One region of the Paenibacillus sp. BAC0078 genome, then DNA from elsewhere that is predicted to be linked to it. Evidence: riboswitches for the same ligand, from Rfam matches in the RefSeq annotation. Region 1 holds a riboswitch; each other region holds the start of a gene.

Region 1 (2,263 bases):
AACAGCAGCCCGTAGGCGCTGAGCGGGATTTTTGCATACAGGAGGCACCACAGGATCATCCACAGCGCGATAACAGCCTGCAGCGCAGGATGCAGCACATGGGAGAGCGCGAGCATGACTGCGGCGAACAAGCTTTTCCACATCGGGGAGAGCTGCCGCAGCGCATTGCTGTGGGACAACACATCAATTCTTCTGATCATTTCTGCTGCTGACGCTCCCGTTTTCCCTTCATAAGGCCAATCGTATAGCCGATAATTCCGGCTCCAATTGCCGCCTGCAGCGCAAACAGCATACTTTCCGTTTCTCCCGGCAGCTCGGCCAGGGGTTTGAACCAAGGTTTATAGTTAGGATCAATCTCCGAAATCGCTCCCTCCGCCGCATCGTCGGCTCCTCCGAATTCCCCGTTCACCAGCAGCAGCGGCAGCACCACGAGCAGAACAACCGCCAGCAGCATCAGCCCGTTTTTCCATTTGTTTTTCACTCTGCGCTTCCTCCTTTGGCTCCCCGTTTCAAGAGCGACAGTTCCTGCGGGCTATAGGCCTTCAGCCAGTTCCACAGCAGCACGGTAAGCAGCCCCTCGCTGATGGCCAGCGGAATTTGGGTCACGGCAAAGATGCCGCCGAATTTAACAAAAGAAGCCAGCATGCCGCCGTCCGCCGACGGAAAAGCCGCCGCAAGCTGAAAGGACGTGACAACATAGGTCATCAGATCGGCCGCCGCCGCTGCGCAGAACACTGCCAGCTTTTCACGTTCCGTCAGCTTCATCGTCAGCTTATAAATTGCATATCCGGCAAAAGGACCCGCGACAGCCATCGAGAACGCATTCGCCCCGAGGGTGGTTATTCCGCCGTGCGCCAGCAAGAGCGCCTGAAACAGCAGCACAATGGAACCGATCACGCTCATCGGCAGCGGCCCCAGCATCACGGCGCCAAGTCCCGTCCCTGTAGGGTGTGAGCTGCTCCCGGTTACCGAAGGCATTTTGAGTGCGGACAATACAAAGGTAAAAGCACCCGACAGCCCAAGCAGCAGCTTCAGCTCGGGATTGTCTTGGGTCAGCTTTTTCAGCTTCATGATTCCAAGCACAAAGAACGGCACAAAGGCCACCCACCAGAATACAGCCCATCCTATCGGCAAAAAGCCCTCCATAATATGCATCGCTTCGGCTGTACCCGGCTCATTCAGCGCAAAATAAACCGTAAATCCGACAACCAGCACTGCGAAGCTGCAAAAACTGCGCTTGTTCATTCTCTCCTCCATCCTTTCATCAGTTGTTCTTCTGCTGCAAACCAAAAAAAACCCCCGCCCTCAGAGGGTGGGAGTTATATGTACGTCGAAAGATCACAAAGAGAAGGCTGCTTTCCCGCCGGTAAGATTCTGCAGGCACACCCTCTTCTCTGAACCTCTTCGTACACCGCTCCTATCCGCGTAGAGTCGTGTGTGCGCAAACAAGGTAGGTCTCCTGGCTTGGAATGCTGGCGCCATGCCCCCGTCTTCCCCGGCGCTCTGCCGAGTGACATCGTGAAGGCTGGCTTTTCCTTACAGTGGCGGGACCGCTCGGGAGTTGCACCCGATTCCCTGTTACCCCTTGAGGTACTTTGTACGATCAAAGGCACCTTGTTTTCATCGCTGATTCATCCTGTACATCATAGCGGACATGGCCGGCCGGTGTCTGTGATAAAAGTGGAAGCCCCTGTAAAGAGCTGCATAGCTTGTAAGAAGCTCATTTGAATAATATAATTATTAACTATATATGAATTCTTATTTTCTAACCTGTCCTGGAGGCTGTCTATGAAACTCGATCTTACCGAAGAATCACTGCCTGTATACGAAGCCTTATCGAGCGCCGTGCGCCTCCGCATGCTCCGCATGCTTGCCGTTCAGCCAATGAACGTTAAGGAGCTGGCATCAGCGGCCAAGCTCAGCAGCGCCATTATGACCATGCATGTCCGCAAGCTGGAGACTGCCGGGCTGATTCAGACACATATGGCCCCCGGGCGGAGCGGTCTGCAAAAGATCTGCACGCTAGCCGCAGAAGGTGCGGAGATTATTTTTCCCGGCCCGGGGAGAGCCGAACGCAAAAGCTACCGCATCGAGCTGCCCGTGGGGCATTATTCCGACTTTCAGATTGAGCCGACCTGCGGGCTGGCCACTACAGAGCAAATCATCGGCAGTTTCGACGACCCGCGTTATTTCTGGGATCTGGAGCGGATGAATGCGGCGATTCTCTGGTTCGGCAAAGGCTACGTCGAGTATAAAATCCCCA
Region 2 (2,263 bases), on a different contig from region 1:
CCTTCTCTCGGCTGCGCCTTGGAAAGGGTAACCTTATCTACCAGCTGCGTATCGCTTCCCGCATAATAGACCAGCAGCCGGTCCGAATCCTTCAGCTTGAAGTCTTTCATTCCGACATCAGGATTCACCCATTCGCCGCCGCGGGATACTGCGTACATCCAGCCGTCATAGCCGCCATAGGTTCCGGCTGAAATGCCGCCGATGCCCGTAACATAACTGCCGGAAGGATTCGTGAGCTTGAGCCCCTTCGCCAAAGCTACCTTCTCAAGCGCGTCAAGAGCATTGCTGGCATAGGCTTTGCCTTCGCCCAGTGTTTGTTCCGGTCCTTCGATCACCAGCGGCACATAGACTAGCGGATTCTGCGCTACCGGTTTGGAAAAATCATACAGCTTGCCGTTTGCCCCGCCGCTGAACAGGTTATAAGCCACCAGCGCCTGAAAGGCCTGCTCGGTAGCCAGCGCGTTGGCGCTACCGCCCTGCGTATGGGCGAAGGCTCCGCTTGCGAGACGGAAGCTTAGCAGTCTGCCTACAAGCTCCGTTCCATTTTTGGTGAACTCTGCACTGGCAGGGTCCACGCCGTAAGAAGACAGGCCGATAATGGCCTGGGCTACACTTTCGCTGCTATCTCCGTAGCCACCGTTGCTGCCCTGCTTGGCAGACAGCCAGGCTACTGCTTTTTGCCCTGCTGCTCCTGCAGCGGGATCATTTTTATGCGCAGCCAGCGCCGCCAGCACGATCGCGGTCATATCCGGGTCGCTCGCTCCCGGCAACAGTGCAAAGCCGCCGTCGCTGTTCTGTTTGGACAGAATTTCGCTCAGCAATTTTGCCTGATTCCATTTGGCATCGGCTGGAGGCGTATAGCTGCCCGAATCCAGCGCAAGCAGCGCGTATACCGGAGCATTCAGCGTCTGGCCGCTGATTTTGTCGCTGTTATAGATGCGCTCTAGCAGATTATAGCCCGCTGCCGAGCCGCTGCCCGCAAAGTTCGTGGGGTCGCCGCCAATCGCCCGCACCGCGAGCACTATCCGCGCATAGTCCGTAGCGTTCGGGAAACTGCCCCCCTCCGCCTGCACCTTCTGCACGAGCGCCTGAGCATAACTCTCCGGCACACGGTAACCCGCTTGGGCCAGACCTATAGCCTGCCATTCGGATGTCACACCGCCGCCCAAAATATACTCGGCAGCTGTATATGTAGCTTGCGAGACAGTAACCTCTCCACCGGATGCCACCGCACCAGCTGCAGCTAAGGATTCCTTAGTTGCAGAAGCATCTGCCGCATATACGGCTTCCGTAACACTGCTAACTCCCGTAGTTGCGGAGGACTCTGCTGCGGCAAAAGCCTCTCCCGCCGGAACAACAGCGTTCCCTGTAATCGAAAGCACCAGCAATAAGACCAGACCAAGCGTAAAGGACTTGGCAGATAAAAATGTCTTCATTTTCAACCTCTTTTCTATAAAATGGATTGCACCGTGCAGCAGTAAAATAACCGCTGCAACATAAAAGACCGCCCTCGTAAAGGGCGGCCCGGGAAGAATACAAATTAAGGCTGCGGTGCTCAAAGCTCCGTACGCAGTCCATCTGCAATGTTCCCCATTCTCACCCCACGAAGAATAGAAACAGTTAAGAAAAAGGCAGGTCTCCTGGCTTATGCCTCATCGCTGCTCTTGGCCTTCCCATCCTTCTATCCGGACAGTGGCCGCTCTAAGAGCCGCTCCGCATTTACAGTGGCGGGACCGCGCCGGACTTGCACCGGCCTTCCCTTTTAAGCTGATTCTATTGTTTTCACGAATAGAACCCGCACCTTTTTCAATAGCTTATAAAATTTTAATATTCTTAATCATATCTAGTATTCCCGTGTATGTCTATAGAAAAGCTGTTTCATCGCCGCGGCGGGATGGGAGTGGTGGTAAGTGGCGCGGGGAGTAACGGGGGTAGCTGGACTAGCGGGAATAGCGGGGGTTGCGGGGTAGCGGGAATAGCGGGAGTTGCGGGAGTTGCGGGGGTTGCGGATCGGGGCATAATGGGCAGCGGCACGTGCAGGGCGATAGGCAAGCGGCTCGGCCGGCAGAAATAGGTGGAAAAAAGTACACTAATTCCTCCAGCACTGTCTCCAGGGGGAAAATAGGTGGAAAAAGTATCACTAAAACAGCGCTTCTCCCCACCAGAGGACGAAATATGCCCGATTAGTTTACTTTTTTCCACTTAATACTGAAATATCTTTGTTGTTACTTGAATTAGTGGGAGAAAATCCACTTAGCGCTCA
Region 3 (2,263 bases), on a different contig from region 1:
GTTAAAAGACAGATTGCCTTTGCCGGAGCAGTGGTTGCGTCCGAAGCGGTCACCAAGCACCCGGGTGCGGCAGCCCATAGTTGCAAATTCAGTATCCGGGTCGGCCGGATCGTAATATTGCAGGTTGAGCGGCGCATCGAGATTGGCGAAGTTCGGATACAGTCTGCGCGCGGAGCACTCGGCGGCCTTTAGGAACAGCTCATAGTTAGGATCGCCCTGCTGCTGGTTGACACCTTGCTTGCATTTGAAGATCTGGATAGGGAACACCGGCGTTTCACCGCTGCCCAGGCCGTTCATGGTCGCCGTCAGCAGCGAGCTGATGACAAGCTGGCCCTCTGGCGAAGTGCAGGTACCATAGTTAATACTGGTAAAAGGAATCTGACCGCCCGAGCGGCTGGACATCGTATTCAGGTTATGTATCATGCTCTCTGCCGCCTGCAGTGTCTCGCTCTCCGTCTCCTTCAGCGCAAAGCGGAAGGCCCGCGGATACTGCTTAGCCAGATCGCTGCGGCTCATGTTAACTTCGCCAAGATGCTCACCGGCTTGTCCTTCTTCGAAGTACTCCAGTCCCTTGCGGAACAGCTTGGCGAAGGACTTAGTTACATAAGGAGCCAGATCAAAATCCAGCTTGTTGGCGGACACGCCGCCGTACTGGGCATTTTGCTGAGACTGGAAAATAATTGCCACCAGTGACATCGCGGTCATAATCGAGTTCGGTGGCCGCACACTGCCGTTGCCGGTGTTGAAGCCTTCGCGGAGCAGCCGCTCGAACGGGATAAAGATGCAGTTGGTCGTTCCGATGACGTACTGGTCCAGGTCATGGACATACACCACGTTATCGAGGGAAGCCTGCACCAGTTGCGGCGGCATCGTGAAGTTACGGGCATACCACTTGGAGTATTCACTGCCGAACTTGCTCATTTTGCCGGAAAAGCTCTCCCCGTTCAAATTGGCATTCTCACGCAGCAGATCCAAATCCCGGCTGTCGATAATATCGCGCCCCAAATGGATAACTTCCTCTAACATAACCTCTTGTGTAGTTTGTTCAGCGTTGTACCGTTTCTCCAGCAGCGTCATTGTGCAGCACTCTCCTCTCGATATATAAGAACGTTCTAACCAGGCTAACTGACATTAATAAAAAAGCATCTCCCGCCGAGGAAGGCGGAAAATGCCCGGATGCGTGGCGCAAATAACCGGAGCGCGGATATTTGCGGATGGTCTCCATGGAAATAAGCTTTCCCGCAGAAGCCGATACCTGAAGGCAATAGGGAATATCGCCTTCAGGTATCGGCAGCCTTGGCTCCCCGTCTTAGGGAAGGCTAAATCTGCTTGTGCAGGCCGCATGCGGACACCTCTCCTGTTCCTCGCAGGCGTAAATGATGGTGCCCGGAAACAGGCAGGTCTCCTGGCTTCCGGTGAATCCTTAAGGCGCCTTCCCAAGGGGGGAATGTCCCTCAGTGGCGTGAGCCTCAGGATACTGCTCTGCAGCGCTTCATGACGCTGTCGAGCATCCGGTTACAGTGGCGGGACCACAGCGGATTTGCACCGCGCTTCCCTATTAAGCTTCAGCACTCCTGTAGAGGTGAAGCACCTGATTCCACTATATTTTGTTGTCGCTATATAAAATTAACCCAATATATTGTGTTTGTAAATACTTTTTTGCAAGTCCGCGCCCCGGGCGGGTTCAGCCGCTTTACGCACAGATGATCCACAGCTAGTCCACAGATGTTCCGGAGTTAGTCCACAATTCATCCACAGATAATCCACAGAATAACGACAAATTTTTCCGAATCCGATTCATAAATTGTCCCAAAAAACGCCACAAAGGCTTCATATCTGCAGTGAGTGCAATCATAGGATTTCGAGGGAAGGGATGCTGGGACTTCAGGCGATTTGTGACGCCAGACAGGAGTTGTTACAATAGAAGGGACTGGAGACTTATATATAGGAGGGATTTCGAATGGCTATTGGCGAAGTAACCGTAATTCCGATCGGCACAGGCAGCACCAGCCTCAGCAGCTATGTGGCCGATATGCAGCGGGTGCTGGAGACGGTGGAGGGCATTACCTACGAGCTGACATCTATGGGTACGATTATCGAAGGACCGCTGCCGCGGATTCTCGCTGCTGTAGAAGCGCTGCACGAATCTCCTTTCTCAGCGGGTGCGCAGCGTGTCTCTACTTCACTTAAGATAGATGACCGCCGCGACAAGGTCTCAACGAGCCGCAGCAAGCTGGAGTCGGTGGAGCGCAAGCTGCTGGAG

The links. A riboswitch is a leader RNA that binds a small molecule or an ion and turns the genes downstream of it on or off. The one in region 1 is predicted to bind cobalamin.
Region 2: another riboswitch for cobalamin. It lies ahead of ACX1DY_RS21335 (DUF4430 domain-containing protein); the one in region 1 lies ahead of ACX1DY_RS14290 (energy-coupling factor ABC transporter permease).
Region 3: another riboswitch for cobalamin. It lies ahead of ACX1DY_RS18555 (anaerobic ribonucleoside triphosphate reductase); the one in region 1 lies ahead of ACX1DY_RS14290 (energy-coupling factor ABC transporter permease).

The regions. Positions count from the first base shown of each region.
Region 1 is NZ_JBTLRW010000006.1:310,209-312,471, reverse strand. It holds gene cbiQ (cobalt ECF transporter T component CbiQ) at 1-200, opposite strand, end outside; gene ACX1DY_RS14295 (energy-coupling factor ABC transporter substrate-binding protein) at 197-481, opposite strand; gene ACX1DY_RS14290 (energy-coupling factor ABC transporter permease) at 478-1,245, opposite strand; cobalamin riboswitch at 1,433-1,632, opposite strand; gene ACX1DY_RS14285 (ArsR/SmtB family transcription factor) at 1,789-2,263, shown strand, end outside.
Region 2 is NZ_JBTLRW010000012.1:142,660-144,922, forward strand. It holds gene ACX1DY_RS21335 (DUF4430 domain-containing protein) at 1-1,436, opposite strand, end outside; cobalamin riboswitch at 1,614-1,820, opposite strand.
Region 3 is NZ_JBTLRW010000009.1:242,451-244,713, forward strand. It holds gene ACX1DY_RS18555 (anaerobic ribonucleoside triphosphate reductase) at 1-1,077, opposite strand, end outside; cobalamin riboswitch at 1,379-1,610, opposite strand; gene ACX1DY_RS18560 (MTH1187 family thiamine-binding protein) at 1,961-2,263, shown strand, end outside.